Regions from separate parts of the Neptunomonas sp. ABH4_499 genome, predicted to be linked through region 1. Evidence: riboswitches for the same ligand, from Rfam matches in the RefSeq annotation. Region 1 holds a riboswitch; each other region holds the start of a gene.
The links. Region 1 has a riboswitch for thiamine pyrophosphate ahead of thiB (thiamine ABC transporter substrate binding subunit). Riboswitches for the same ligand answer to the same signal wherever they lie in the genome.
Positions count from the first base shown of each region.

Region 2: another riboswitch for thiamine pyrophosphate. It lies ahead of ACXAF9_RS17675 (TonB-dependent receptor); the one in region 1 lies ahead of thiB (thiamine ABC transporter substrate binding subunit).
Region 3: another riboswitch for thiamine pyrophosphate. It lies ahead of thiD (bifunctional hydroxymethylpyrimidine kinase/phosphomethylpyrimidine kinase); the one in region 1 lies ahead of thiB (thiamine ABC transporter substrate binding subunit).

Region 1 is NZ_JBSWXK010000009.1:5,111-14,782, forward strand. Features, by position in the region: gene ACXAF9_RS10625 (EamA family transporter) at 1-611, shown strand, start outside; gene ACXAF9_RS10630 (phnA protein) at 658-1,077, opposite strand; gene ACXAF9_RS10635 (1,2-dihydroxy-3-keto-5-methylthiopentene dioxygenase) at 1,081-1,626, opposite strand; gene mtnC (acireductone synthase) at 1,673-2,350, opposite strand; gene ACXAF9_RS10645 (methylthioribulose 1-phosphate dehydratase) at 2,354-3,022, opposite strand; gene purT (formate-dependent phosphoribosylglycinamide formyltransferase) at 3,335-4,519, shown strand; gene ACXAF9_RS10655 (bacterioferritin-associated ferredoxin) at 4,636-4,854, opposite strand; gene bfr (bacterioferritin) at 5,006-5,470, shown strand; gene bfr (bacterioferritin) at 5,486-5,956, shown strand; gene ACXAF9_RS10670 (phosphotransferase family protein) at 5,990-6,808, opposite strand; TPP riboswitch at 6,848-6,942, shown strand; gene thiB (thiamine ABC transporter substrate binding subunit) at 6,940-7,920, shown strand; gene ACXAF9_RS10680 (ABC transporter permease family protein) at 7,940-9,547, shown strand; gene ACXAF9_RS10685 (ATP-binding cassette domain-containing protein) at 9,534-9,672, shown strand, end outside.
Region 2 is NZ_JBSWXK010000027.1:138-9,809, reverse strand. Features, by position in the region: gene ACXAF9_RS17715 (hypothetical protein) at 1-10, shown strand, start outside; gene htpX (protease HtpX) at 76-963, opposite strand; gene ACXAF9_RS17705 (hypothetical protein) at 1,226-1,747, shown strand; gene ACXAF9_RS17700 (HDOD domain-containing protein) at 1,777-2,604, opposite strand; gene ACXAF9_RS17695 (hypothetical protein) at 2,726-3,094, opposite strand; gene ACXAF9_RS17690 (pyridoxal phosphate-dependent aminotransferase) at 3,229-4,443, opposite strand; gene ACXAF9_RS17685 (DNA-3-methyladenine glycosylase I) at 4,611-5,273, shown strand; gene ACXAF9_RS17680 (SecY-interacting protein Syd) at 5,270-5,863, opposite strand; TPP riboswitch at 5,960-6,061, shown strand; gene ACXAF9_RS17675 (TonB-dependent receptor) at 6,157-8,250, shown strand; gene tenA (thiaminase II) at 8,328-8,999, shown strand; tRNA gene ACXAF9_RS17665 (tRNA-Asp) at 9,212-9,288, shown strand; tRNA gene ACXAF9_RS17660 (tRNA-Val) at 9,358-9,433, shown strand; tRNA gene ACXAF9_RS17655 (tRNA-Asp) at 9,469-9,545, shown strand; tRNA gene ACXAF9_RS17650 (tRNA-Val) at 9,615-9,672, shown strand, end outside.
Region 3 is NZ_JBSWXK010000026.1:3,829-13,500, forward strand. Features, by position in the region: gene thiC (phosphomethylpyrimidine synthase ThiC) at 1-1,453, opposite strand, end outside; gene thiD (bifunctional hydroxymethylpyrimidine kinase/phosphomethylpyrimidine kinase) at 1,472-2,314, opposite strand; TPP riboswitch at 2,303-2,396, opposite strand; gene ACXAF9_RS17475 (glycosyltransferase family protein) at 2,892-3,911, opposite strand; gene ACXAF9_RS17480 (phosphatase PAP2 family protein) at 3,908-4,462, opposite strand; gene ACXAF9_RS17485 (alpha/beta fold hydrolase) at 4,559-5,488, opposite strand; gene mutM (bifunctional DNA-formamidopyrimidine glycosylase/DNA-(apurinic or apyrimidinic site) lyase) at 5,511-6,326, opposite strand; gene rpmG (50S ribosomal protein L33) at 6,391-6,561, opposite strand; gene rpmB (50S ribosomal protein L28) at 6,573-6,809, opposite strand; gene radC (RadC family protein) at 6,982-7,656, opposite strand; gene coaBC (bifunctional phosphopantothenoylcysteine decarboxylase/phosphopantothenate--cysteine ligase CoaBC) at 7,777-8,988, shown strand; gene dut (dUTP diphosphatase) at 9,014-9,469, shown strand; gene argB (acetylglutamate kinase) at 9,636-9,672, shown strand, end outside.

The sequences.
Region 1 (9,672 bases):
CTCTTCTCTTTGCTCGCCTCTTTTTAAACGAGAGCTGGCAACCGCAGCAGTGGTTAGCGGTGGTGGTTGCCATTCTGGGCTTAACCCTACTGGCATCACAAACCGCCGATACCCAGATGACCACCATCGGTTTCGTGCTCACCATTGCTGCCGCGATGTGCTGGGGTGTGGGGAACATCGTTAACCGTAAAATTGCCTCAAGTGGCAATGTGGATCTGATCAGCTTGGTTGCCTGGGGCGGTATGATACCAATCATCCCTTTTGCAGCCTTGTCGCTTATCTTCGAAGGGCCAGAGCTGATCATGGAATCGATGGCGGCCGCCACACTGAACTCAGTCTGGGTCGTGCTGTACCTAAGCGTAGTCGCCTCACTGTTTGGTTATGGCGTATGGGCGTATTTGATGCGTCAGTACCCAGCGAGCACAGTTGCGCCGCTCACCCTCTTGGTGCCGATATTCGGTTTATTAAGTGCATGGGTCTTATTGGGCGAACAAGTAAACGCGCTACAGATGCTCGGGGTCGCCATTTTGATGCTCGGTCTGCTGATCAATACGTTTGGCGGGAAGGTGATTCAGCGCTTTAAAAAGCGCACGCTGGCAACCGACGTTTAAATTCACAGAGACAGGAGACTTAAAATCTCCTGTCTCTGAACGTGCATTAGGCCTTCATGCCGATCTGCCATTGATCAACCCAAGCTTGCTCGTCTTCTACTAAAAACACCTGTTCAAGCAACTCTTGCGCCCATTCGACGCCCAGCTTCTCATTCAGGTGATTTAACATCACCACGGCGGTGACCTTAGCGGGTATTACTTCGCTCCACATGGTGGTGCCCAAGCAGCGCCAACGATTAGGCTCGATGCGTTTTGGGTGCTCAATCTGCTCTTTGCAGGTCTCGCAGATCATGAGGCAACGCTCGTATTCTGGCTCAGTCGGTACCGGTGGTACTTCAAAAATACTCAGCGACACACCACTGTCTTGACACACCTCGCACTGCGAGCCGCACCGGCGCACCAGATCTTTACCAAACAGGCTTAGCTCTTGTTGACGAGCCTGATGCTTATCGCGTCCTTTAGACATGGATTATCCTTCAAACATCGGAAAATGATTGGCAATGTCATTGCCGGTAAAATGCGCCACCCAACCTTCTGGATTATCAAAGAAGCGGATCGCGGTAAAGTTGGGGTTAGGCCCCATATCAAACCAGTGCGTTACGTTAGCGGGTACCGAGATGAGATCATCTTTACAGCAATGCACTTGATAGACCTTATCGTCGATGTGCAAATAAAACACCCCTTCACCGGCCACAAAGAAACGCACCTCATCTTCGGTGTGGGTATGTTCGCTTAGGAATTTCTGACGCAACGCATCTTTATCTGGGTGATCAGACGACAACGAGATCACATCCACCGTTTGATATCCCTCACCGTCCACCAAACGCGTAATCTCAGACTGGTAGGCCGCAAGGATCTCCTCGTTGCTCATGCCTTGTGTAATCGGGGTATCGGCTTCCCAACGCTCAAAGCGAACACCCGCGGCATTCAGTGCGGTTTGGATCTCCTGCCCATCGGTTGTATTCAGTAGAATCTCGTTCGCGTTATCGTCGCGGGCAATGGTTAATGCACTCATGACTCTTTTCCTTTATTGGCTCGCACCCTTACGGGTTCTTTTATTCTTAAAAACGGATCTGGCTAAAATCGGATACCCAGGTGTGGGCCGGTCGCTTTGGCGCCTCATCACGGCATAACAAGATCGTCTCGTACCCCGCCTCTTTTGCGGCATCAAGCTCCGCCTCGACATCCGATAAAAACAGAATATCCGAAGGGGTAACGTTCATCGCTTTGGCGATCGCATCGTAAGCGGTGCGTTCACGCTTTGCCCCGGTGCGCGTATCAAAGTAGTGATCAAACAAGGGCGTCATATCACCAAAATCGCTGTAACCGAAAATCAGCTTTTGTGCTTCAACCGAACCCGACGAAAAGACATTCAGTGACAGGCCTTTGGCTTTCCATTCAGAAAGATACTGATGCGCATCCTCATAGACATGCCCGGTAAACGCCTTTTGCTGATAGCCATCGGCCCAGATCATCCCCTGCAAAGCTTTTAACGGGGTGATTTTCTGGTCGGTATCAATCCAATGGATCAGTATCTCTGCTACGCGCTCCAACGAGGCGTTTGGCTCGGCCGCCGCGTCTTTTACGGCATCGATTTGAGCCTGCACATCCGGCTGATCGTGATGCGCCAAAACAAAATCCTTCATGGCCTTGCGCGCATAGGGAAACAACACATCATGCACAAAGCGGATATCCGTTGTGGTGCCTTCAATGTCCGTTAAAATGGCTTGGATGCTCATGCTTTACTGTCCTTCTTTCTGATAGACACTGGCCGAGTCTGTACCCAAGCGACGCATCTCCAGCTCGCAGGCAAACAAAAACTCCAGCCCTTCGATGTGACGACGCGCTTCTGCCATCGTCTCGCCCCACGCATACAGGCCATGCCCACGGACTAAAAAACCCCATGTGAGCGGGTTTTGATGCCAACGCGTTGCCAAACGTTCTGCGAGCTCGGTCATGTCTTGGGTGTTATCCAAAATACAGATTTGAATCGCTTCATCGTGGGTGGTGTTACCCGCCAATGACTTTTGCATCTCAAACCCCGCTATTGTCAGGCTATCTCCAGCGGTTAAACGCGACAAGACCGTTGAAGCGACCGAGTGTGTATGCAGCACGGCACCAATGCTTGGGTTCAGTTCATACAATTTGGTGTGCAAGAGCGTTTCGGCCGAAGGGGTTAAGCTGCTCTTTACGGGCTGGCCCTGAAGGTCCACTCGTAATAGATCATTCGGCTTTAAAAACCCTTTATGGCGACCCGATGCCGTTACCAAGGCACCACTGAAATCCTCTTCGTGAAAACGAATGGAAAAGTTACCGCCTGTGGCTGGGCACCAACCCTGTTGATCGATCCACTGACCGGCTTCGATAATGGACTGACAAGCGTCTTGCCAATCATGCGCGTCTAAAGTCATCTGTTTTCTGTATGTAAGTCATCAAAGATGGCGCGTAGTGTACGCCCAAGGGGCATTATTGTGCCAGAAACGTACCGAGGAATCGCTAGGATGGAAAATAAGGTCAGGGGCGGCACGAAGCCGCCCCAACAGGAGCCGAAATGATTTCGGCTAAGAGGCCCAGAGGGCAATCGAATTCACAAGGACTCACGGATGGCGATCACATGAGGTTGATAAAACCAGTATAGACCACTCACCCTTTTTGCCAATGTCCGATTTTTCCAGAAATCCCGTATAATCGGTGAATCCATTTCATAAAGAGGATTACGCCCCATGGCTACACTCGGTACTCCCTATTCAGCGCATTCGACCCGTGTTCTTTTATGCGGCGGAGGCGAGCTTGGTAAAGAGGTCGTTATTGAACTGCAACGCCTTGGGGCCGAGGTCATTGTGGTCGACCGCTATGCCCATGCACCGGCCATGCAAGTCGCCCACCGAAGCCATGTGATCTCCATGCTTGATGGTGAAGCCCTGCGCGAAGTGATCGAAGCCGAGCAACCTCAGTACATCGTCCCAGAGATCGAAGCGATCTCAACCACCACCTTGGTGGATATGGAGCGCGAGGGTTATACGGTGATTCCTACCGCAAAAGCCGCCCAGCTGACCATGAACCGCGAAGGCATCCGTCGACTGGCCGCAGAAGAGCTGGGGCTTTCGACCTCCCCTTACCGTTTTGCGGAAACAATCGAAGAGTACAAGGACGCCATTAAAGAGGTAGGCCTACCGTGCGTAGTCAAACCCATCATGAGCTCATCCGGTAAAGGTCAGAGCACCGTCGCCAGCGAAGAAGAGATCGAAAGCGCTTGGCAATATGCCCAAGAAGGCGGTCGTGCCGGTGGTGGTAAAGTGATTGTCGAAGGGTTTGTCGAGTTTGATTACGAGATCACCCTATTAACGGTTCGCCACATCGATGGCACATCCTTCTGTGAGCCGATCGGCCACGTGCAGAAAAACGGTGACTACCAGCAATCATGGCAGCCACAGGCGATGAGTGATGCAGCACTGGCCAGCGCTCAAAACGTGGCAGCAAAAATTACCGAAGCCTTAGGAGGCCGAGGCATCTTTGGCGTCGAGCTGTTCATCAAAGGCGATGAAGTCCTCTTTAGCGAAGTATCACCTCGCCCGCATGACACAGGTTTAGTTACTTTGATTTCTCAAGATCTTTCAGAGTTCGCATTGCACGCCCGTGCCATTCTAGGCTTGCCAATTCCGAATATTCACTTCCATGGACCAAGTGCCTCCAGCGTGATCTTAGTCGAAGGCCAATCCAAGGACATTCAATTTGGTAACTTAGGTGCCGTATTGACCAACCCCAACACACAGCTGCGTTTATTTGGTAAACCGGAAGTGGCTGGAACACGTCGTATGGGGGTCGTTTTGAGCCGTGCCGAACAGCTTGAGACGGCGCTAGAAACCGCCAAAGCGGGTTCCGCCAGTGTCGAGATTACGCTTAACTGAGAGGCGTCATAAGAGTCAGATTCATTCACCATAAAAAAAGACCTCAATTGAGGTCTTTTTTATAGTGCGTTTGTTTTTTAGCTGTCATAAAAAGGAAAAACTAACCTGATAGTTTTTCAAACAGCTGAGTAACTCATTGAATCAATTTCATCACGATCAAAATGGCTCTTGATCAAGTCACGAGCAACACGGGTGCATTTTCCGCAACAGTTGCCGACAGAAAGGGTTTTGTTCAGTTCGCGAACCGTATTTGCCCCCTCTTCTACCGCTTGGAGGATCTGAGAATCGGTTACACCGTTGCAAATGCAGACATACATAATGCTAATCAATCCCATTTGTTTAATAGAATGATAATAGTTCTCATAATCCTTTATATCAAGACAAATACGACGGTTTTCAATTACTATTTTTCAAGAAAAAATTGACTTGCGTTAATTAAATTCATGTTTACACTTACCAGCATCAAACATATCTGGAGACTTCCTCATGCAAGGCGATAAACAGGTCATTGCTATCCTAAATAAAGTGCTGACCGCTGAACTTACGTCTATTAACCAATTTTTCCTGCATGCACGCATGTACAAAAACTGGGGTCTGGATGAGCTCAACAGCAAGTCTTACAAAAAGTCCATCAAGGATATGAAACAAGCGGACGAGCTGATCGAACGCATTCTGTTTTTAGAAGGTCTTCCAAACCTTCAACACCTAGAGCGTCTTCGCATCGGTGAGCACACCGAAGAGATGCTGCAAGGTGATATGGACTTCCAAAACGAACAGCTGAGCTTGCTGCGCCAAGCGATCGCCTTGTGCGAAGAGAAGTCCGACTACGTTAGCCGCGATATTCTGGAAGAGATTCTGGAATACGAAGAAGAGCATCTGGATTGGATCGAGACACAGCAACATCTGATCAAATCCATGGGTATCGAAAATTATCTCCAGAGCCAAATGTAATCGAGGTTTATCACAATGAAAGGCAATCAACGCGTCATCGACGGCTTAAACTCTTTATTGGCGATGGAGCTGGCCGCTATGGATCAGTACTTCATCCACTCCCGCATGTACCAAGACTGGGGCTTGGAAAAGCTTTACGAGCGCATCGATCACGAGTTTGACGATGAGAAAGGTCACGCGGCCCTCTTAATCGAACGTATGCTGTTCCTGGAAGGCGTGCCAGATATGGTTACCCGTGAAGGCCTGAAAATCGGCTCCGATGTGGTTGAAATGATCGAAAGCGATCTTCGCATCGAGTACGAAGTAGGCAACCGATTAAAAGAAGTGATCAAGATCTGTGAAGAAGAGCAGGACTACCAAAGCCGCGAGATTTTGGAAAAACTGCTAGAAGATACCGAAGAAGATCACGCTCACTGGTTAGAGCAACAGCTGCGTCTGATCAAAATGATCGGTATGCCAAACTACGTTCAGAGCCAAATGGCGTAAACGGACGGTAATTGGTTCATTCAATAAGGGGGCTTAGGCCTCCTTATTTGTATTTAGCACCCAGAGTTTCTCGAGTGCCTGCATCCAGTCCTTTGCACGCTGCATCCCCTCCTCAAACACGGTTGCACTCATTAACGAATCCAGCTCTAAACTTTGATGGATCTCTAAAGCTGGTATCCTCCAATATCGCTCTAAGCTGTAAAAATCCGCCCATGGCTGCCCAAAGCCTGCGTATTCCCAATCAATTAAGACAGGCGTATTCCCACGGTACAAACAGTTACCAGGGTGAAGATCATGATGCACACACCAAGGCTCAAGCGTGGGCAAAGCGTTAAACGCTGCCACAACTTGGTCCAAACTCTGGATATGACCTTGCGTGTGTAGGTCATCCCGATAAGCTTGCCAAAGCCCCTCATAATCCAGATAAAGCGATTGATCATTCGGTGGCGGCAGCGACTTAAGCGCTTTTACCAAAGCAAGAATGGCTTGGCCTTCCAAACGAAGATTTGACCGTTGTGATTCAAGATAAGGCATCACCAGCCACCCCTCCCCCTCAGCAACCATAGGGACGGCTTGTGCCAAATCATCTTCAGTTGGCAGTAGCGAGAGCAAGGTGAGGATTTTCTTTTCCCGCGTGGCACTCGCCCCTAACGGCAAAGCCGTGGGGCTGATGCGCAAAACCACCGAAGGCTTCTCATCCCCCACTCGGTTACCCACCCAAAGGGCGTTTGTCGTACCTGTGTGGGATAACGGTTGCCATTGCAGGGTTTGACCAAGCTGTGCGTGAACACTCTGCAATAACATCGGAGACAAGAGATTAGATGAGGCTTGATGATCGGTCGTGTTGGTCATTGAAGGAAGCGTATTAAAAGTCAGTTGTGTTACACTTTGCCGCACTTATCGGGGTGCCTGAGCATGGGGCTGAGATTACACCCGTCGAACCTGAAACGGATCATACCGGCGTAGGGAATAGGAAACCAACTATGAAGTACTTTACACGCACCGCTTTACTGGTCGCACCTTTCATGGCTACTCAAGCGTTCGCTTCGGATCTTACCATTTATACATACGATTCGTTTAACTCCGAATGGGGCCCAGGCCCACAATTAGAGAAGGCCTACGAAGCGCACTGTCAGTGTGACATTGAGTTTATCAGTGTGGACGATGGCGTCAGCATTCTAAATCGTGCACGCATCGAGAGCACCTCGACCAAGGCCGATGTCCTATTAGGTCTGGATGAGTCGTTGATGAAAGCAGCCAAAGCGGAAGAATTGGTTCAAACCCACAACACGGACTTATCGGGATTAACCCAAGCACTCGGCTGGGATGACAACACCTTTGTCCCCTTTGACTATGGCTACTTTGCGTTCATCTATAACAGTGAAACAACGCCTACGCCGGTGGACTCATTAAAGGCTTTGGTCGAATCGGACGCTTCTGTCCTCTATCAAGACCCACGTACCAGCACACCGGGACAAGGTCTGCTCTTTTGGATGAATGCTGTGTACCAAGAGGACGCTGCTCAAGCATGGTCACAACTTGCTAAGCACACGGTAACCGTGACGAAAGGCTGGTGGGAAGCCTACAGCATGTTTCTAGAGGGTGATGCGGATTATGTACTCAGCTACACGACCTCCCCGGCTTACCACGAAGTGGTGGACGGTACGTCCAAGTATAAAGCGGCTCAGTTTGAGGAAGGCCATATCCGACAAGTGGAAGTGGCGGCCATTTCGGCGTATTCAAAGCGCACCGAACAGGCTAATGATTTCTTGGCGTTTTTAATTTCGCCTGCCGCCCAAAGCATCATCCCAACCACCAACTGGATGCTTCCGGTCATTGACGGTGTCGAGCTGCCCAACGCATTTGATCATCTGGTCACGCCAAAAGCGGTTGATGTACCGCTGGGTGATCTAATCGACCATCGCAGCGACTTTATCAAGGTGTGGCGCACCTCGGCTCAATGAGGCTGGGCTGATCTCACTCATGATCAATACCCACCCTACCCCAGCGTACCGAAATGCTGGGGTTATCCTGTTGTTTGTCCTATTACTGCTACCCAGTGCCGGTGCCTTTTGGGGTTTAACCCAGCAAAAAGGTGGTGGGCTTGATCTTGCACTGCTCGGCGACCCGTACCTTCAACAAATCATTGGCTTCACGTTAAAACAAGCTCTGCTCAGTGCCGCCTTAAGCACAGCCATTGCGCTGCCCATCGCTTGGTGTGTTTTTAAACGTCCAGATACGCGTTTTAAAGCCGCCTTTTTATGGGGGTGTTTACTCTGTTTTATTGCCCCAACGCTCGTGGTGGTTACAGGCTTAGTGGCCTTATTAGGGCGCTCTGGGCATGTAACAACTTGGCTTAATGAGCTTGGCATGGATGGCTGGAACCTTTATGGCCTATCGGGCATTTTACTGGCGCACCTTTTCTTGAACGTCCCTTTTGCCATACGTACTTTTTATGCCCAATTAAACACCTTGCCCGACACCAGCCTAATGCTGAGTCGCCAATTAAAATTAAGCACCTGGGTGCACTTTAAACGCATCGAATGGCCCATCTTGCAGGCAGTGCTTGGCCCCGTATTTGGGTTCATTTTTATTTTGTGCTTTAACAGCTTTGCGGTGGTGCTGGCCTTAGGTGGCGGGCCAAAATCGACCACGCTGGAAGTCGCCATCTACCAAGCCCTGAAATACGATTTCAACATCCCAGAAGCCTTGCTGCTCTCTTGGTGTCAGCTTGTCATAGCCGGTGGGCTTTACTTTGTGTTTACCCGAAAAGAGAGCATCCATCGCCAAAGCATGGAGCGCCCAACCCCCTTTCGCCATTTGCGCTATGCAACCGGTCCCTTAGGGGTGCTCTGCTTTTGGGTTTTAGCGCTTGTTGCCTTTTTATGGACACTGCCTTTTTGGTCACTGCTGCCAGGACTCAGCGCCTTTTTTAAAGCAAGCTCACTAGAGCGGTTGATCCCACCCACACTGATTACCCTATGCCTTGGCCTCGCGTCAGCCTTGATCAGCGTATTCTTAGCTTACCTAGCATTGAATCCCATGCGCCGCGCACTGCTCGGTGGCAAGACACGATACGCACAAGGGTTAAGCTGGTTGGCGTCCCACAGTTTATTTGTGCCTGCGATGGTGCTCTCGGTGGGTATTTTCATCGCTCTACTCGGTACGATTGATCTTGAGCGCTATGGCTTAGTGGTGATCGCACTGTTAAACGGTTTTCTGTTAATGCCCTTTGCGCTGCAGCGCTTAAAGCCTGCATTGTGTTTGTACGATCAACAAAACCACGCTTTGGTTTCATCGTTAAAACTGCCCCCACGAAAGGCGATGCGCTTAGAGTGGCTCTACGCCAAAGCCACCATCAAAAATACGTTTGGTTTTGTGATGGTATTGGCCATGGGTGATGTGGCCCTATTTGCTATTTTTGGCCCCTCTGGCAGTACCTCATTACCTTGGCTGATTTACAGCTTGGCAGGCTCCTATCAAATCGAAGCCGCCAGTGGCGCGGCACTGACCCTCTTAATGCTCTGCGCCATTATATTAGGCATCTGCGAAACAGACCCACATCGGAGAGAAACGCATGCTCAACATTAACAACGTCTGTTACCGTTATGCGCCCTCCAACGCCTTAATGCGATACCAACTCTCGGTCAGTGAGGGAGAGATTCTCGCACTGCAGGGCGAAAGCGGTGTTGGTAAAACCACCTTGTTGTACTTAA
Region 2 (9,672 bases), on a different contig from region 1:
AGTGTTTTAACCCCGAATTTGGATACAAAAAAGCCACAGGTGGGTAGCCTGTGGCTTTTGTTTGTGTAAGTGAGATTAGCCGCGAGCCTGCAGCGCAGCAATACGCTCATCCAGCGGTGGGTGGCTGGACATCAGCTCGGCTAAGCCGGATTTAAAGTGGCCATTGATACCGAATGCGGTCAGCTGATTAGGCAGTTGATCGGGGATTTCATACTCCGCTTTCAGGCGTTGCAGTGCACCGATCATACCTTGAGTGCTGGCTAAGGTGGCACCGGCTTCATCGGCACGGTATTCACGTCGACGAGAGAACCACGCCACAATAATTGAGGCTAACAAGCCAAAGACTATCTCGGCCACAAAGGTCGCAATGTAATAGCCAATGCCAACGCCGCCTTCATTCTCGCCGCGTCGCAAGAAGGAGTCGACGGCATAGCCCACGATCCTTGCAAAGAACATTACAAAGGTGTTTACCACGCCTTGGATCAAGGCGAGGGTAACCATATCACCGTTGGCCACGTGACCAATCTCGTGGGCCATAACAGCGCGCGCTTCTTCTGGGCGGAAACGTTGCAACAAACCCGTGCTGACCGCTACTAATGCTTTGTTCTTATTCCAGCCGGTAGCAAATGCGTTGGCTTGCTGCGCTGGGAAGATACCTACCTCTGGCATGCCGATGCCGGCTTTGTCCGCCAGCTCCTGAACAGTTTCGACCAACCATTTCTCTTCTGGAGTGGTTGGGTTTTGTATGATTTGCGTACGGGTCGACATCTTGGCCATTGTTTTGGATAGGAACAATGAGATGAACGAGCCTACAAAACCAAAGACGGCACAGAAGGCCAGAAGGTTTTTAAGATCCAGACCATTGGCCGTGATGTGGCTACCAACACCCAATAAGCTTAGGGTGATACTGGCAACCGCGATGACCGCAAGGTTGGTTAATAGAAAAAGCACGATTCGCATCATAGTGACTACATTCCTAGTGTGGGTTACCCGTTAGATAAGGGTTTTTGGGCTAAGTTTCAAGATTGCGACCACAAAGAGTAAGGTTTTTGGTTATTTGTGCACTTTGGCAGTGATTTTAAAGTGGATGTCGCAAATCTCTGCTATATTTTTTGTAAGAAAGCGCTAAAATGCGCGGCTTTTAGTTGAAGGATCCTTTCGCAAGATTGGCTGTCATACGGAAATGACTCCTTTGAAGCACGTTGTAGGCTGGCAAAGACGCTTTATGAACAAACGTTTACACGACCCATCACAGATTATCTGCTTAGACATCGAAGCCAGTGGCTTGGGCACTCGCTCGTACCCGATCGAGATCGCTTGGAAGCAACTGGATGGTATGGACGAAGATGACTTCTTGATCGACCCTCGCACCGGTTACAACTGGAATGACTGGGACGACAGTGCGGCCAACGTTCATGGCCTGACACAGGCGGAGCTCTATGAAGAGGGCATCAGTGCCAAAGAAGCGGCCACGCGTTTGAATCAGCGCCTAAAAGGAAAACAGGTGTACAGTGACGCGTTTGAGTTTGATTACTTCTGGATCAGCCGTTTATTCGACGCGGCTATGGTACGCCCACAGTTTCGTTTATTGGGGCTTGAGGAGTTACTCAACGAGGATGATTTGGAGTTGTATCAACAACTGTCCACGCAGTCGCCTCGTTTACACCGTGCGATGCCCGATGTTGAAGATCTGATACGCTCGATTGAGCCCTTCGTGTTGCCAAGACAAAAAAAAGCGCTCATGTGAGCGCTTAAACCATCCTACCAGCTCGCTTCCTATCCATTTAATCCATCTAAACCCGATTCCAGCGCAAGTGCTGTATCAAGCTCATCAATAATATCGGCGTTGATGCCTGCCGCAGCGGCAATGTCACGCGGGAATTGTTCTTTCACCCATTCTGGGTCTTTCTTGTTTCGGATGCAGGCATTGATGTAACAGGCCAGATTGATGACGGCCGCCAAGGCTTGGCCATTCTCTGCATTGAGTGGCTTTTTATAGCCTTCAACCGCTTGGCCAAGCTCAGGTGGGAATTTCCACATATCGAGCAGCGCTTTACCGGCTTGTTGTGAGGTAAACCCTAAACGCTCCATTTCGGCGTCACTGCGTGAGCATTGAGTTTGTTCAATTAAGGTTTGGATCGCCTTGGCGCGATTTGGCTCAGCCAGGTACAACAGCAAACGGCCAATGTTGTGTATGATGCCGGTGGTAAAGGCGATGTCCTCTTCGACACTGTTTGTGTGGCCTGCAAACCACTTAGCTAATGCACCGACTTGGAAAGATTCGCTCCAGAATGCTTTAACATCCATCCCCTCAACCTCTGGGGCGGAGCCTGCAAAACCGGATGCAATGACCAAAGTTTTAAGTTTCTCCATGCCCAGCATCACGGTGGCTTCGTCGATGGAGGAGACTTTTCGTGAAAGGCCAAAGTGGGCTGAGTTTACTAGGCGCAGAATTTTCAAAGAGAGCGTTTGATCCGCACTGACTTTCTTTGCAATTTTGACGTAATCAACTTTAGGGTCGTTTAGAGCTTGAATCAGTTCGCGTACCACTTCGGGTACGTTGGGAAGTTTACTCGTTTGGTTTAAAAGATCCTGGACCCGCATGTCCTGTCCCCTTGTTCTGCGTTGTTATGAATTCAGATTAGATCAGCTTTTCAAAACCGCAAATTCAAAAGAGTGTTTAAATGATGTGATTGCGAGTCCAGATACAAAAAATCTTTACAGGTCAGAGGTTTAAAACGTGATCTTCAATCTTTTCGCGCAGTTCGGCGTATTGCCCCATCTCTTCGGGTAAAAAGTAGAGCTTGTAGTAAGCGCGCTCGATTAATTGGCCTTTGTTGCCTTTGATGTTTTCTTTCATGTGCGCGTAGGTGTAGGTCATTTGCAAGTGAATGACTCGCGTAAAAGGGGGCAGGGTAAACTCGTGCTCTTCAAGGTCGTAACGGGTTTTGGTCTCTTTGATCGTATAAAAGGACACCTCGCCCGCGTGGTGTAAATTCAGCAAAAAGTTAGAGGTAACCGGCACAAGGTGGCGTTTTTCAAGGCCGTTGTGCTCCATGTAGATTCCGCAGTTCTTTTTAATTTTGATAAACATACATCCCTTCCTCTCTGTGATCTTTTTTTTGATCTTATGGTGGTTGCACTTTCACAATATCAAGCATTGAAGACGCTTTGGTGACGCATGGCGTCTCATAAAAAAGAGCGGCCATGGCCGCTCTTTCTGAAGTCTTACTGCTCGTAAGTTTTTAGGAAGGTCGCAATGCGGCTGATTGCATCCTCGACCTCATCCTGACGCGGCAGGAACACAATCCTAAAATGCTGGGTATCTGGCATATTGAACCCGCTACCTTGAACGATCAGTACTTTTTGCTGCTGTAACAGATCCAGAGCAAATTTCTCGTCGTTCTTGATAGGGTAGACCTCAGGGTCTAATTTCGGGAACAAATACAAAGCCCCTTTGGGTTTTACACAGCTGACGCCAGGGATCTCATTAAGCATCTCCCAAGATTTGGTGCGCTGCTCGTACAGGCGACCCGTAGGCACGATCAACTCTTTGATGCTCTGGTAGCCACCCAATGCAGTTTGTATGGCATGTTGAGCAGGGACGTTAGCGCACAAGCGCATGTTGCTCAGCATATCCAAACCTTCGATGTAATCGCGTGCTTTGTGTTTAGGCCCACTGACGATTACCCAGCCAGCTCGAAAGCCCGCAGCACGATAGGTTTTGGACAACCCATTAAAGGTTAAGCACAGAACATCTTCGGTGAGCGAGGCCAGTGACACGTGCTTGGCTTCGTCGTACAAGATTTTGTCGTAGATCTCATCGGCAAACAAAATCAGGTTGTGCTCGCGGGCCAGCTCAACAATCTGCTTAAGGACCGCTTCTGGATAGACCGCACCGGTTGGGTTGTTCGGGTTAATAACCACAATCCCTTTGGTACGCTCGGTGATCTTGCTGCGCATATCTTCGATATCGGGTGCCCAGTCGGCTTGCTCGTCGCACACGTAGTGCACGGGTGTACCACCGGCAAGACTCACCGCGGCTGTCCAAAGTGGGTAATCGGGTGCTGGGATCAGCATTTCATCGGTATCGTTCAGAAGGCCTTGCATCGCCATCACGATCAGTTCCGAAACACCGTTACCGATGTAGATATCTTCAACGCCCACGTTGGCGATCTTGCAGCGTTGTGACTCCTGCATGATCGCCTTTCTCGCTGCAAACAAGCCCTTAGAGTCGCAGTAGCCTTGTGAGGCCGGTAAATTGCGAATCACATCTTGAACAATCTCTTCTGGGGCATCTAAGCCCCATGGGGCTGGGTTGCCGATGTTCAATTTGAGGATTTTGTGACCTTCCTCTTCGAGCCTTTTAGCTTCCTGCAGGACAGGTCCGCGAATGTCGTAACAGACATTGGTGAGCTTGTTTGATTTGCGAATAACGGACATGATGTTGTTTCCAAAAATCTGCCAATCGATCGGTAGGCAGGGCGTACGCGAGAAATAAAAAATCATCATACGCCTTTTCATACCTGAAAAGAACTGTCGTCAAGGTGGAATATCCCGAAAAATCGGGCGTTTACGAGAAAAAGATTGTTTACGTTACAGGAAACAAGATGAAATCATTCGAGTGGATATATCAGCATGCATTAGAGCAAAAAGGCGAAGTTGTCGAAAGCCTATTGCCACAGTGTTTCACCAGTGAAGAGCTGGCCAAACAAAGCGATGCGGATCTGTTCTCGGCCATGAGTTTACGGATTTTTCGCGCCGGTCTTAAGCATTCGGTGGTGGATGCAAAATGGCCCGCATTTGAAAAAGCCTTTTTTGGCTTTGATCCGCACAAAGTGGCGTTGATGAGCGATGAGCAGCTCGAGAACTTGATGGGTAATGATCAGATTATTCGTCACTGGGGCAAAATCAAAGCCACCCGAGCAAATGCCTTTTTCATGGTCGAAACGGCCGAACAACACGGCAGCTTTGCTAAATGGCTTGCGCAGTGGCCGGTGGATGACATCACAGGGCTTTGGGCCTATCTGAAAAAGCATGGGCAGCAACTAGGGGGCAACTCTGGACCTTACTTTTTGCGCATGGTGGGCAAAGATACCTTCGTGATGACCGATGATGTTGTAGCCGCCTTAAAAGCCCAAGGCGTGATCGATAAAAAACCGACCGCCAAACGAGATGTGGCGTTAGTACAGCAGGCGTTTAACCAGTGGCACAAAGAGTCGGGCCGACCCATGTGCCAAATCAGTCGTTTACTCTCATTTTGCGTGGGTTAGCGATCATCGTTTCGTTTGGGCGTTAATGTCGACAGGAAGCTTGCCAAATCATCGGCAATCTTCCTGACCGCTCCTTTTTTGGGGTACTCCAACCAAACCGATCCATCCTCATTACGAATCGATAAAATGCCGTCATCCGGCAGCGTGCAGGCAAAAAAGAAGCTGACCGGCTGCTTGCGCTTCATCTGGCTAAATACGTGTCCTAGTAAGTTCTCTCTTAAACGCTCAAGGTCTGGCTCGCTCCAAGGAAACAGCAAGGTTAAATCCCCATCTGGGGCGCCCATTAATAATGGATCGGACCAGTATTGGCTGTAATAAGCCTGCACGCTTGGGTGGACGGTAAGCTCAAGTGCGCTTCCTAACCGATCGAACAAATCATGCGCCTTATCTTGTTGTACCGGTTGCCATTTGATGGGTTCTCCATCCGGTGCTTCGCCTTGATAACAAGGGGAGGGGAACGCACGGTCCATAATGACCGTAGCGGGCTGCTCAGTGTGCAAGGCATTCCATTGGTTTATAAGACGATTCAACTGTTGGGCGATTGGGCAATCCATAAAAGCTTTACCGGTAAACGATGTGAGAGTGCGCATCTTAACGCAACTTAAAAGCGTGGCGAAATGAACACTGGGTTTCGCTGGTCGATTGGCGTGTGAATCCGTACAATGCGCATCCATTACACGCGTGTGTAATTCGCCTTGGGGTGGCTACGGCCTGAGATCTCAGTGATGAGGGACCCAATGAACCTGATCCAGTTAATACTGGCGTAGGGACAGGCAGAGTAAACGTCGTACCGGATCTGGGGTATTACCCCCCTGCATCTATATGAATGCCCGATGGGTGAGATCTCTCCTGTCCTTTTTATATCGATATAGAAAGGATATCCATGAAACCATTTCGATCCTCTTTACCTTTCCTAAGCGCTTGTGTGCTGACACCTATGGTGCCGCAGTGGGCGTTGGCCGATTCTGTTGATGAGTCCACACTCGATGAGATTGTGGTCAGCGCCGACTTCAGACCGACGTTAGCCAGCGAAACGGCCGTGAGCTTAACGGACATTGATGCGGCAACAATGGACGCACGAGGCGCTGAGCACCTTGAAGATGTGTTGGGGCTTGCGCCCAACGTGAACTTATCCGCCGGTGCATCGCGCGGGCAGTTTTTCCAAATTCGCGGTATGGGCAGTCGCAGTCAATTCAATGCGCCGATCAACCCATCGGTGGGTTTGATCATCGACGGTGTGGATTTTAGCCGTACCGGCGGGGCGGCCACTCTGTTTGATATGGAATCGGTGGAGGTACTCCGTGGTCCGCAGGGGACGCGGTTTGGCTCTAATGGCTTGGCGGGTACGATCAACTTGCAAAGTAAAGCGCCAACCGATCAAATGGAAGCCCATGCGCAATTGGGGTTAGCGGATTACAACACGCGTGATCTGGGTGTCGCCGTTGGTGGCGCGCTGATGGAAGACAAGCTGCTTGGGCGTTTGTCGGTGTTCTCTCATCAGTCCGATGGGTACATGAAGAACGACTATCTCAACCGCCGGAATACTCAAGAGCAAGATGAAACGACGTTGCGTGGCAAGCTACGGTGGTTGGCTTCGGACGATCTGACCATTGATCTCAGTTACCTCTATCTGAACATCGACAACGGTTATGATGCCTTTACGCTCGATAACAGCCGTACCAGCGTTTCGGACGACCCCGGGCAAGATCAGCAGCACACCCATGCGTTGTCGATTAAAAGCCAGTGGGAGGCTGATGAGCGCTTCTTGGTTGAAACCGAATGGACTTACCTAAACAGCGATATCGTCTACTCCTACGACGCGGATTGGGGCTACGCTGGGCAATTCGATGATGCGCTGTATCCGTACGTAGGTACTCAGCGTTTTGATCGCGCCCGAGATAACGCGTCTGCCGAAATCCGCTTGGTGTCTAATCCTGAAGGACGTATCTTTAATCACTCGACAGATTGGGTCGTAGGTATCTACCGCATCAATCAAGATGAGTCGTTTAAAGAAACCTCGGATTATGGCGTGTTTGGTACACCCCCAGTGCTGAGTGGGGATTACCTAACCCAGAACAGCTCTGTGTACGGCCAACTGGATACGCATCTAACCGATAAGCTGACTTTGGTGAGTGGTGCGCGTGTTGAGTACTTTAAAGCCAAGTACGATGACAACACGGCGTTGTCGATCCACACCGATGAAGTCCTCTTTGGCGGCAAGCTTGGCCTGAACTATCAGGTAACGCCAGAGCATCTTCTATTTACCTCCTTGTCACGTGGTTATAAAGCCGGTGGTGTTAACAACACCGCGGCGTTACCGACGGATCAGCGTGATTTCGAGACGGAATACAGTCTAACCTTGGAATTAGGGGCAAAGTTCCGCTGGTTGGATGATCGTTTAACGACTGATCTTACCCTGTTCTATACCCAACGACGTGATGCTCAGGTCAATGAGTATGTGCAAATTGGGCCACAGTTTATCTCCTACACCGACAATGCGGCCAAAGCGACGCACCAAGGGATTGAAGCAAGCTTGGATTGGTTGGTCAGCTACGATGTGCGCTTGATGGCATCGGTTGGTCTGCTAGACGCAGAGTTTGATCGATACGCGCCAAATGGCGAGTCGATGAAAGGACGTGATGTGGCGCATGCGCCTAACTACACCTACAGCGTAGGCTCGGAAGTGTACCTCACCGATGCGTGGACGCTGCGCGCGAACGTAGAAGGTAAGGATGCGTTCTACTTCTCGGATAACCACGATGCGCGCTCTAAGTCCTACGCGACCGTAAATGCCAGTGTACAGTACGTGCAAGGGGAGTGGTCTGTCACGTTGTGGGCGCGCAACTTGTTTGATAAGGATTATTACACCCGTGGTTTCTATTTTGGGAATAACCCAGCCAATGGCTATCAGGATGAGCGCTACGTGCAATACGGCGAGCCTCGGATGGTGGGCCTAACATTGGCGTATGACTACTAAGCAACATACTCAAGAGCGGTTTTAGCCGCTCTTTTTATATCTGGGATTCATCTAAGTTAAGTCTAAGGAGAGAGACAATGCGGTTTATCGACACCTTAAAAACAGCGACGGGCGATTTGTGGGATCAAATCCATACCATGCCATTTAATCGTGAACTCAGCGCAGGCACATTGCCGACTGAGATCTTTAAAGGGTACATCATTCAGGACGCTCATTATTTAGAAGGGTTTGCCAGAGCCCTAGCACTGGCTGCAGCACGTGCGCCAAACCCATCAGCCGTGGGGCAGTTAGCCGGGTCGGCCAGTGGTGCTGTCATGGTTGAAGCTGCGCTTCATACAACGTACATGAAGCAATTTGGAGTATCTAAGGCGGAGTTTACCCGTACGCCAAAATCCCAAGCGTGCGATCATTACGTAAGCGCGTTGATCAGCTCGGCCGCGACAGATGATTTCCCGGTGGCGGTGTGCGCACTTTTACCCTGTTTTTTGGTGTACTACAGCGTGGGGCAGTTGTTGGCTAAAGAATCGGTCGCCAATAACCCGTATCAGGCCTGGATTGATACCTACTCGGGAGAAGAGTTTGCAAGTGCGGTAGAAGCGATGCTGACGCTAACGGATGCGTTAGCGGCTAAGGCGGACCAAGCAACCCAAGAAAAAATGACCCAAGCCTTTATAAAGGCGACTTGGCACGAGTGGCACTTTTGGCACAGTGCCTATCATCAAGAAGGCTGGTTGGACGTTTCGGCCTAAGCTTTGGCGGGTCGAGATTTCTTTTAGGATGTCGACCCGAGCTAGCTTATTGAAAGATAAAGCGTTGACGGTTGAATGTTTTTTGAACGTTGTTTAGATCGGTTTTTAACCAAATAAAAAAAACTGAAAAAAATCACCATAAATGTTTGACATCGTTACGAAAGTATTTAAAATTCGCACCTCGTTCAGGGACGTAACCTGAATGAAGCAGTGGAGTGGTAGTTCAGTTGGTTAGAATACCTGCCTGTCACGCAGGGGGTCGCGGGTTCGAGTCCCGTCCATTCCGCCACTAACTGGTTCGGTTAAAACGCTTACCGAAACAGTCTAAACACAGCGAAAGCTAAAGCATTCTGTTAGTGGGCGTGTAGCTCAGTTGGGAGAGCGTCGCCCTTACAAGGCGAATGTCGGGAGTTCGAACCTCTCCACGCCCACCACTAACAGCTCGGGGACGAGTAAATCCAAACCATGTGGAGTGGTAGTTCAGTTGGTTAGAATACCTGCCTGTCACGCAGGGGGTCGCGGGTTCGAGTCCCGTCCATTCCGCCACTAACTGGTTCGGTTAAAACGCTTACCGAAACAGTCTAAACACAGCGAAAGCTAAAGCATTCTGTTAGTGGGCGTGTAGCTCAGTTGGGAGAGCGTCGCCCTTACAAGGCGAATGTCGGGAGTTCGA
Region 3 (9,672 bases), on a different contig from region 1:
ACAGCATGGCACAACCGTACCAACCAATCATCGCTGCACCAATACCGGAGGTGATGTGATCATACCCTGGGGCAATATCTGTCGTTAATGGACCAAGCGTGTAGAAAGGCGCCTCATGGCACTCTTTTAACTGCTTATCCATGTTCTCTTTGATCATGTGCATAGGAACGTGACCTGGACCTTCGATCATCACCTGCACATCATGCTTCCAAGCAATTTTGGTTAATTCACCAAGGGTTTCGAGCTCTGCAAACTGCGCTTCATCATTCGCATCGTAAACCGACCCCGGACGAAGACCATCTCCCAGCGAGAACGACACATCGTAGGCTTTACAAATCTCGCAGATCTCTTCGAAATGCGTGTATAGGAAGTTCTCTTTATGGTGAGCTAAACACCACTTCGCCATGATAGAGCCGCCGCGCGAAACGATACCCGTCATACGCTTCGCGGTCATCGGTACATATCGAAGCAATACACCGGCGTGAATCGTGAAGTAATCAACGCCCTGCTCTGCTTGCTCGATCAGTGTATCGCGGAACACTTCCCAGTTGAGGTCTTCTGCTACACCCTTCACTTTCTCAAGCGCTTGATAGATAGGCACCGTACCAATTGGGACAGGTGAGTTACGCAGAATCCACTCGCGTGTTTCGTGTATGTTGCGCCCTGTAGATAAGTCCATGATGGTGTCAGCACCCCAGCGCGTTCCCCAGGTCATTTTTTCAACTTCCTCTTCAATGGAGGAGGTCAATGCGCTGTTACCAATGTTGCCATTGATCTTCACCAAAAAATTGCGACCAATGATCATAGGCTCAAGTTCGGGGTGATTGATATTGGCCGGGATGATCGCTCGGCCTTCGGCCACTTCTTGGCGAACAAACTCTGGGGTGATCTCCTCCGGCAGGTTTGCTCCAAAGCTAAAGCCTGGATGCTGTTGAGCCACGCTTTGCCCTTCGGCGCGGGCTTTCGCAAGCTTCATGTTTTCTCGGATGGCGATGTATTCCATCTCTGGAGTCACTATACCTTGTCGTGCATAGTGCAACTGGGTCACATTGTGGCCGTGCTTTGCTCGACGCGGTTTACGTGTGAGCTCAAAGCGGAGCTGATCTAAGCGAAGATCCGCTTCCCTCACCCGCCCATACTCGGAGCTGAGTTGATTAAGCTGCTCGGTATCCTCTCGCTCTAAAATCCAGTTTTGTCGCAAAGGTGACAGACCTTTGCGAATATCGATTGAAGCCTCTGGGTCGGTGTAGGGGCCGGAGGTATCGTAAACATAGAGAGGATCGTTCTTTTCCCCACCAAAAGCGGTGGGTGTATCGTCTAGGCTGATCTCACGCATCGGAACACGAATATCGGGGCGCGAACCCTCAATGTACACTTTGCGAGAACGAGGAAACGGTTGCACAGAAGCGTGATCCACTTCGGCAGACTGGCTGAGATGGCGTTTATCTTTCATGACGGATTCTTGCGTTGGTTATTGTTTATTCTGAGCGTTCCAGAACGCGTGGAAGTGGTGCAAAGGACCATGTCCTTGCCCCACCTGTAATTGGTCTGCCGCTTTGATCGCTTCGGTCACAAACGCTTTTGCTTGTGAAACGGCATCGGGCATATCCAGCCCTTTAGCAAGCCCCGAGGCGATGGCAGAAGAGAGCGTACACCCGGTACCATGAGTATTCTTGGTGGGTATACGTTGAGTTGGAAACCGCAGCGTCGTGCGGCCATCGCTGAGCAAATCGACCGATGAGTCGCCGTTTAGATGACCGCCTTTGAGCAACACCCATTGCGAGCCAAGCTCCAATAACATGGGCAGCATGGCTTGCATCGCTTGCTCGCTATTGGGCTCAGGCACACCTAACAGCTCCACTGCTTCCGGCAGGTTCGGTGTAATCAAGGTTGCTTGCGGTATCAAAACCGACTGCAAAGCATGAATGGCTTCTGCTTTGAGCAATCGATCGCCGCTTTTCGACACCATGACCGGATCGACAACGAGCGGGCCATCATAAACATTCGCTTTAAGCGCAGATGCCACGGTTTCGATGGTGGACGCATCGCCAAGCATGCCGACTTTGATCGCGCTAATGCGGATGTCCGATAATACCGCTTCGATTTGAGCTGTGATCACATCCGAAGGTACAGGGTGAATAGCAGTAACAGAGTGAGTGTTCTGAGCCGTGATGGCTGTAATGACAGAAGTGCCAAACACGCCACAGGCGGAAAAGGTTTTGAGGTCGGCTTGAATGCCCGCACCACCACCGCTGTCGGAACCTGCAATGGTCAGTGCATTTTGGATACACGAGTGTTCTGATTGATATGTCATCTCGATTCCTACGCCAGTACGAGCTGGATCAGGTTCACGGGTATCATCTCAGCCAGACCATCTGGCACCCCGTCAAGATAAGATCAGTGTACGGTGATTCCTTGATAGTGTCTAGACACCTGTTTTTCGTGTTTTGCCGCCCTCATTAACGAAAAAGATACCTTTTGAATACACATTCAAGTATTCCTACTAAAAATAGGACTTTTTCCTATATCTTAAAAATCACCGATCGCCATAATAACAACCGTGGATCTCCTGTTCATGGAACGAATGTAAGGATGGCCTCGACAAGCGGAAAGGACACAAGGATGTACGCAAGGAAGCACCAGGTTTAACCTGTACCGCATGGAAAATGGAAGCCAAAATGAAGGCTCTGCAAAGGATTTGCGGAGCCTTCTGTCTTTCTGGGGTTCAAAACGCCGTTCGGCTTAATCACCTTTCACATCTTTACTCTTAATTGATCTCAACACTGCCCGCGCTTACGAACTCATATCAAAGCACAGCTCTGATGCTTTCAGAACAGCACTCTTAAGTTCAGTAATACATGGATTTAGAAGGGTAAATAGCGAAAGACCGACTAACGCATCCAGCAACGCTGAATGACAGAGCTGACCGGCAAGGTCGCACCAGAGGCGATCCAAGCGGCTATGTGATCAGCAACACCAGCAAATGACATGGGTTCGGGATGGGGTGTTGCTAACCAATCCGAAACGTGCGCCCGATTCCACTCATCGATGACGGTAGCTCGCTCAAGTGACTCTAGCAAAATCGCATTCGAGCGCTGCTCGGACTGGCCTTTCATCGGTTTGGTCAAGAACCGCTTCCCGTACTGCATCGCCTCGCTGGCCAAGCCAAACCCGCAGTTGGATATCACGCCATCACAACGTGCTAAGCATTGTTCAAATTGATCACGCGAGAGCGGATTAAACTGCACATTTTCTACCTGATAAGGGGCATCGCACTTTGCAAATACGTGAAATGTGTAATCCGGAAACCCAGAAAACCACCGCGTGAGCGTCTCAGCTCGTTCAAATGGCAGATACACTAAGATCTGTTTATCCTCGATGGAGCGTTCAAAGCGCGGCGGCGAAATCAAAGGCGGGATGATATCTCGGTTAAAGTGATCCCAATGCACACCAATGGGAACATTCACAGGCGCGAAGATCGACACACCAGGGCGCAGTAGCAAAGAAAGTCCTTTGTCTGGCAGTTTATGCTTAAACGCATATTGATGCGCTAATCCAACAGCTTTGACCTTTTTAAATTTGGCCGCCCAAGCGGTAACAGGCTCAAAATCGGTTAAAACTAGATCATAGCCATCCAGATCCAGAGCGCGAGCGTCTTTAATCAGCTGAGTCAGGCTATTGTTCATCAGTGTCGTCCATGGACGAACCTTGGCGCCGTCGCCCATATGGAAGGTCATACCACGAAAGACTTGGTAGTCGCCAAAGCACTCCATATCAAAGAGCGCTTCTTTAGGTCGTCCACTGAACAGATAATCCACTTCGATGCCTGCCGCTTTCAGGGCCGGCGCCATCACACGAGCGCGGGTAATGTGTCCATTTCCGGTTGCTTGTACGCCGTAGAGTATCTTCACAGTGCTCCCACCATCATCAATCGCCATGCGATTTCCGCCGACAAAACACCTAACGCCGCCCCCGCCACAATGTCCGTTGGATAATGCACGCCCAACACCACACGGGAGGCTCCGATACAACTGGCCAACAGATAAGCGGGCACACCGTATTCTGGGTAAAATTGAGCGACCACGGTTGCAAACACAAAAGCCGCCGCCGCGTGGCCAGAAGGAAGACTGAACTGATCAGAAGGTAAAATCACCGAAGGGACTTTGGAGGTATGGAACGGTCTTGGACGTCGAATCGCATTTTTCAGGCCCCAGTACACCGGCAACTCCATCAAATACGCGATCACGCCCACGGTTAGGAACAACCGCCCTAGTTCCGCATCATTCAGCGCCACCAGCACACCGATTAATGCGTATAGAAGGCCATCGCCTAGCCGTGAAACCCAGCGACTTACGCTGGCTAAGTGTAGATGGCTACTTCGAACGCCCTGAACCCACTCGTAGCCTATACGGTCCCAAGCGGTCAGGCGGTCCATGCGAAATGGATTGTTGAAGGCGCGCATACCGGTGTCCTCGCATTTGGTGATCGAGGCTAGCCTGAACGCCCTGAGTGACAATACGATGACAGCTTATTGACGCTCTAATGACAAACTCATCGACTATCGAAGGACACTGACGGTAAGATCAATCAAGGTTTGCGGATCATCCCACAACAGCATGTGTCCACCGGACATCTGGGTGACGGACACATCATAAGGGAGCTCACGACTAAGGCGCTGTGTATAGGAGACGGGTAACACCTCATCTTGATCACCGTGAAACACGTGAATCGAAAACGCGTTAGGGTCCCGGTTGCGTTGCAGTCGGTAACTGAACAACGAGTTTAACGTCGAGAGCGGGTACTCGTAGATCATTAAGGGGTCTTTCAAAATCTCGTCTTTAGCCGGATGCAGACGGATCAACTGATCAAAATCGAGCATGGATCGCATCGACACCCGCCCGCTTGGAAACCAAGGCGCACTGACCCCAAGCCAACTCCACCCCATTTGATGCAACCAATCAGGTGGGTATTCGCCAAGTATCAGGGTTTGTGTGATCACCTGATCGACACGTTCATCCGCTTCTGCCGACGCGAGCGCCAGCAAAGAGCCAATGGAATATCCCCAAAGTACAACCTTACGTTGATCGGCATGAAAGCGATCCAACAAGGCATGCACGGCCTCTTGAACCGAAGTGACACTGTATCCCCCCCTGCGACCACCAGAATAACCATGCCCTGGGTAATCCAACGAGATAACTTCAAAACCTTGCTGTGACACGCCGTATAAAAAGCGCGCATACAGCTCTGAGTAGGTCCCTAAACCGGGCAGAAACACCATTAAAGGCGGAAGGTCCTCAGGGGCGGATGACTGAGGGGCAGGCGAGTTGTTTGCTGGGTAGCGCTCGCAGTGCACTTCATCGATGTGAAACACTTCGCGATGCTGAAGGTCGGACAAGGCCATCTTATCCCGCAGCCGATCACGAAGGCTTTTATCATCCGTAGGCGGAGTGGGCGCTGAAAACAGATAAAACGGATCTAAAAACACCACTCCCCCTTGCCTATTGAATAGGCTATTTCTGGCATTTCGGGCAGTACACCGTTGTGCGCTGACCCATTCTTATCTCTTTTAGCACACTCTGACACACATGACACGGCTCACCACCACGACCGTACACCGATAAGGATTGGGCAAAGTAACCCGGCTTGCCATCGGAGTTGACGAAATCTTTTAACGTGGTGCCACCCTGTTCAATGGCTCGAGCTAGGACACGCTTGATATGCTCTACCAATAAGGTGATTTTCGCTTTTGACACCTTACCGGCCGGTTTTCGGGGATCAATCCCTGCAAAGAACAAGGATTCATTGGCGTAAATATTACCGACCCCCACCACAACATGACTGTCCATGATCCGTTGTTTGATTGCGATTGAGCGACCTTTACATTGCGCGTGTAGATAGGCTGCATCGAACTCATCGGACAGCGGTTCAGGCCCCAAAGTTTCGATCAGTTTGATCGTCTCACCGTGAGGCTGCCATAGCAATGAACCAAAGCGTCGTGGGTCGGTGTACCGCACCACCACACCGTTATCGAAGATCCAGTCGATATGATCGTGCCTTGCAGCAGGGCCTGCGCCCTCGGTCAGCACTCGCATACTGCCCGACATACCTAAGTGGGCCACCATCGCGCCATCATCAAAGTTCATCAGTAGATACTTCCCCCGGCGCTCCACCGAGTGAAGCACTTTGCCTTCCAAACGTTTTAGCGTCTCCACCGGCACCGGCCAGCGTAGCTTTGGCTGTCGTACCACCAATTCGGCCAAGGTGTGACCTTTACAGTGTGGCTCAATGCCACGGCGCGTGGTTTCTACTTCGGGCAACTCAGGCATGATGATCTCCTTTGTGGCATAAAAAAACCCGGCAAAGGCCGGGTTTTTCAAAGCGTCGGATCAATTACTTGATTTTCGCTTCTTTGTACATAACGTGCTTACGAACAACCGGATCAAACTTTTTGATCTCGAATTTTTCAGGCATGTTACGCTTGTTTTTGTCAGTTGTGTAGAAGTGACCTGTACCGGCAGAAGAAACCAGACGGATCTTTTCACGATTACCTTTAGCAGCCATCGTCTAGCTCCTTATACTTTTTCGCCACGGGCACGCATTTCAGTCAGAACTGAATCGATACCCTTTTTATCAATGATACGCATACCTTTAGAAGATACACGCAGACGTACGAACTTCTGCTCGCTCTCTACCCAGAAACGGTGCCAGTGCAGGTTAGGCAGGAAACGACGACGAGTTTTACGTTGTGAGTGGGAAACGTTGTTCCCTGTTACAGGGCGCTTGCCTGTAACCATACAAACTTTAGACATTTTTACACCTCTTAGGATATTTCTATTCAGATGATTATCGGCTTTGCCGCAATTCAGATTGCTACTTAAGCCTCAGGCGGAGCGTCCAAACCCAGGACAAAATCCCATACCGGATGAATAGAGCGGCGCATTGTACAGAAAACCATCAATCAATGCCAACTTTTATTTAGGGTTAGATCCACCCCCGCTCCGCAAACGACACCACATCAGCATCGCCGACAACAAGATGGTCCAGCACACGGATGTCCACCAGCGCCAACGCGGACTGAATGCGCTCGGTGATGTTTCGATCAGCACGGGAAGGCTCGGCAACACCGGAGGGGTGATTGTGCGACAAGATCAGTGCGGCCGCATTCAGGACCAGCGCACGCTTTACGATCTCCCGCGGGTAGACCGCCGCCGCATTAATCGTGCCTGCAAACATCGGCTCGTACCGAATCACACGGTGTTGATTATCGAGAAACAAACAGGCGAACACCTCCTGCGTTTCGTGACGTAACTTGGCTCGTAAGTACTGACGCACCGCTTCAGGGCTGTTCATCACATCGGTTCGCTCAAGCGTGGCGCTGAGGTGGCGTCTTGCCATCTCCAATACCGCTTGTAACTGAGCAAATTTAGCATCCCCAAGCCCCGGTGCTTGGCAAAATTGGGTTTGAGTGCTTTCGAGCAGCTCACGAAGCCCGCCAAAACGGGATAGAAGATCACGCGCCAGATCCACAGCACTGACGCCTTTGATACCAGTACGTAAAAAGATGGCCAACAATTCGGCATCGGATAAAGAAGATGGACCTTGTGAGAGCAGTTTTTCCCTCGGTCGCTCGGCCTTAGGCCAGTCAGTAATCGCCACGAACTCGTTCCTTGAGACTGTGTGGAAACAGAGGTTGTACCCGATTGGCGCTACGCAACCCTCGGGCGAAGTGGTATCTTACAGCCCCTTATATGAACGACAGCCAACAGGTTAAGGTGTATGCATCAACTGACGAACAAACAGATCGTATTGGGGATCACTGGCGGCATCGCAGCGTACAAAAGCGCTGAGCTAACACGCTTGCTTAAAGGCGCCGGTGTAGACGTACGCATCGTGATGACCCCAGCCGCTCAGGAGTTCATTACACCCTTGACGCTTCAAGCGCTGTCCGGTCATACGGTACACACCGAGCTGCTCGACCCCGAAGCCGAAGCCGGCATGGGCCACATCGAGCTTGCCAAATGGGCTGACCTTTTAGTCATCGCTCCCGCCTCGGCTGATTTTATGGCTCGTATGGCCAGCGGTATGGGCAACGACCTGCTCACCACCTTATGCTTAGCGACCGATGCCCCCATCTGTTTGGCGCCTGCGATGAACCAAGCGATGTGGCGAAGCCCGCAAACTCAAGCCAATGCACAACAATTGGAAAACCAAGGCGTTCTTCTGTGGGGTCCAGCTGATGGCCAACAAGCCTGTGGTGATGTGGGCCCTGGACGAATGATCGAACCGGCCGAGATCCTTCTTAATGTTGCATCCCAATTTGACACAGGCGCGTTAAGCGGCCGATCCGTCGTGATTACTGCAGGCCCGACCCGCGAAGCGTTGGACCCTGTTCGATACATCTCCAATCACAGCTCTGGCAAGATGGGGTTCAGCCTGGCCGAGGCCGCGGTAGACGCCGGTGCCCATGTAACCCTAATTGCGGGGCCTGTGAATTTAGCCACACCGGATCATGTACAGCGCATTGATGTGGTCAGCGCCGAAGATATGCTGTTTGCCGCACAGACTGCCGCAGACAGCTGCGACGTATTCATCGCCTGCGCTGCGGTCGCGGATTACCGCCCTGCCGCCGTGGCGGAGCAAAAGATCAAAAAAGGCAAAGAAGAGATCATGGAGCTTCGCTTGGTCAAAAACCCCGATATAGTTGCGACGATTGCGGCCATGGACAATGGCCCCTTCACTGTTGGCTTTGCTGCTGAAACTCAAGATGTGATCGAGTACGCCAAAAGCAAACGCGCTCGCAAGCAATTGGATTTGATCATCGCCAACGATGTATCAGAACCTGGCATCGGTTTTAACAGCGACGATAACGCAGTGACCTTGATCAGCGAAGATTCTATCGAGCCTTTACCCAAAATGAGTAAGCGAAAGCTCGCTTCCCAATTGATTCACCACATTGCCGAGTACCTACCGGCACGTAACAACGATTAGTAACGAAGATATAAGAGGACACCCAATGACGGCTCTTCAGGTCAAAATTCTGGATAAACGCATCGGCGATACCATGCCACTACCCGCTTACGCTACCGAAGGCTCGGCGGGTATGGATCTGCGCGCCTGCATCGACGAGGCGATCACTCTGGAGCCTGGGCAAACGGAACTGATCCCTACAGGGCTTGCGATCCACATCGCGGACCCAAACCTGTGCGCAATGATCTTACCGCGCTCAAGCCTTGGCCATAAACACGGCATCGTGCTGGGCAACTTGGTTGGCCTTATCGACTCGGATTACCAAGGCCAACTCTTTGTCTCTTGCTGGAACCGCGGCAATACTGCCTTCACGCTGGAGCCTTCTGAGCGTTTAGCGCAATTGGTACTGGTCCCTGTGGTTCAAGCGCAGCTGGAAGTTGTCGATGAATTTGATCAAACCGACCGTGGCGAGGGCGGCTTTGGCTCAACAGGCCGTAAGTAACCGTTCACTCACCTTTGAGTTTAAGCGCCGAGTCTTTCTAAAGAATCCACGGCGCTGATGCTCAAAGTTTGCTATCGTTAGCCGCTTAACCCCAAACCTGTATGGCAGAGACTTAGCACTCACCTGCAGGGCAAGGACAGTTTTCGCTTTTTGGGAGATATTCGAAATGCCACTTAATCGCTCACAAGCCATGACGACCGCCG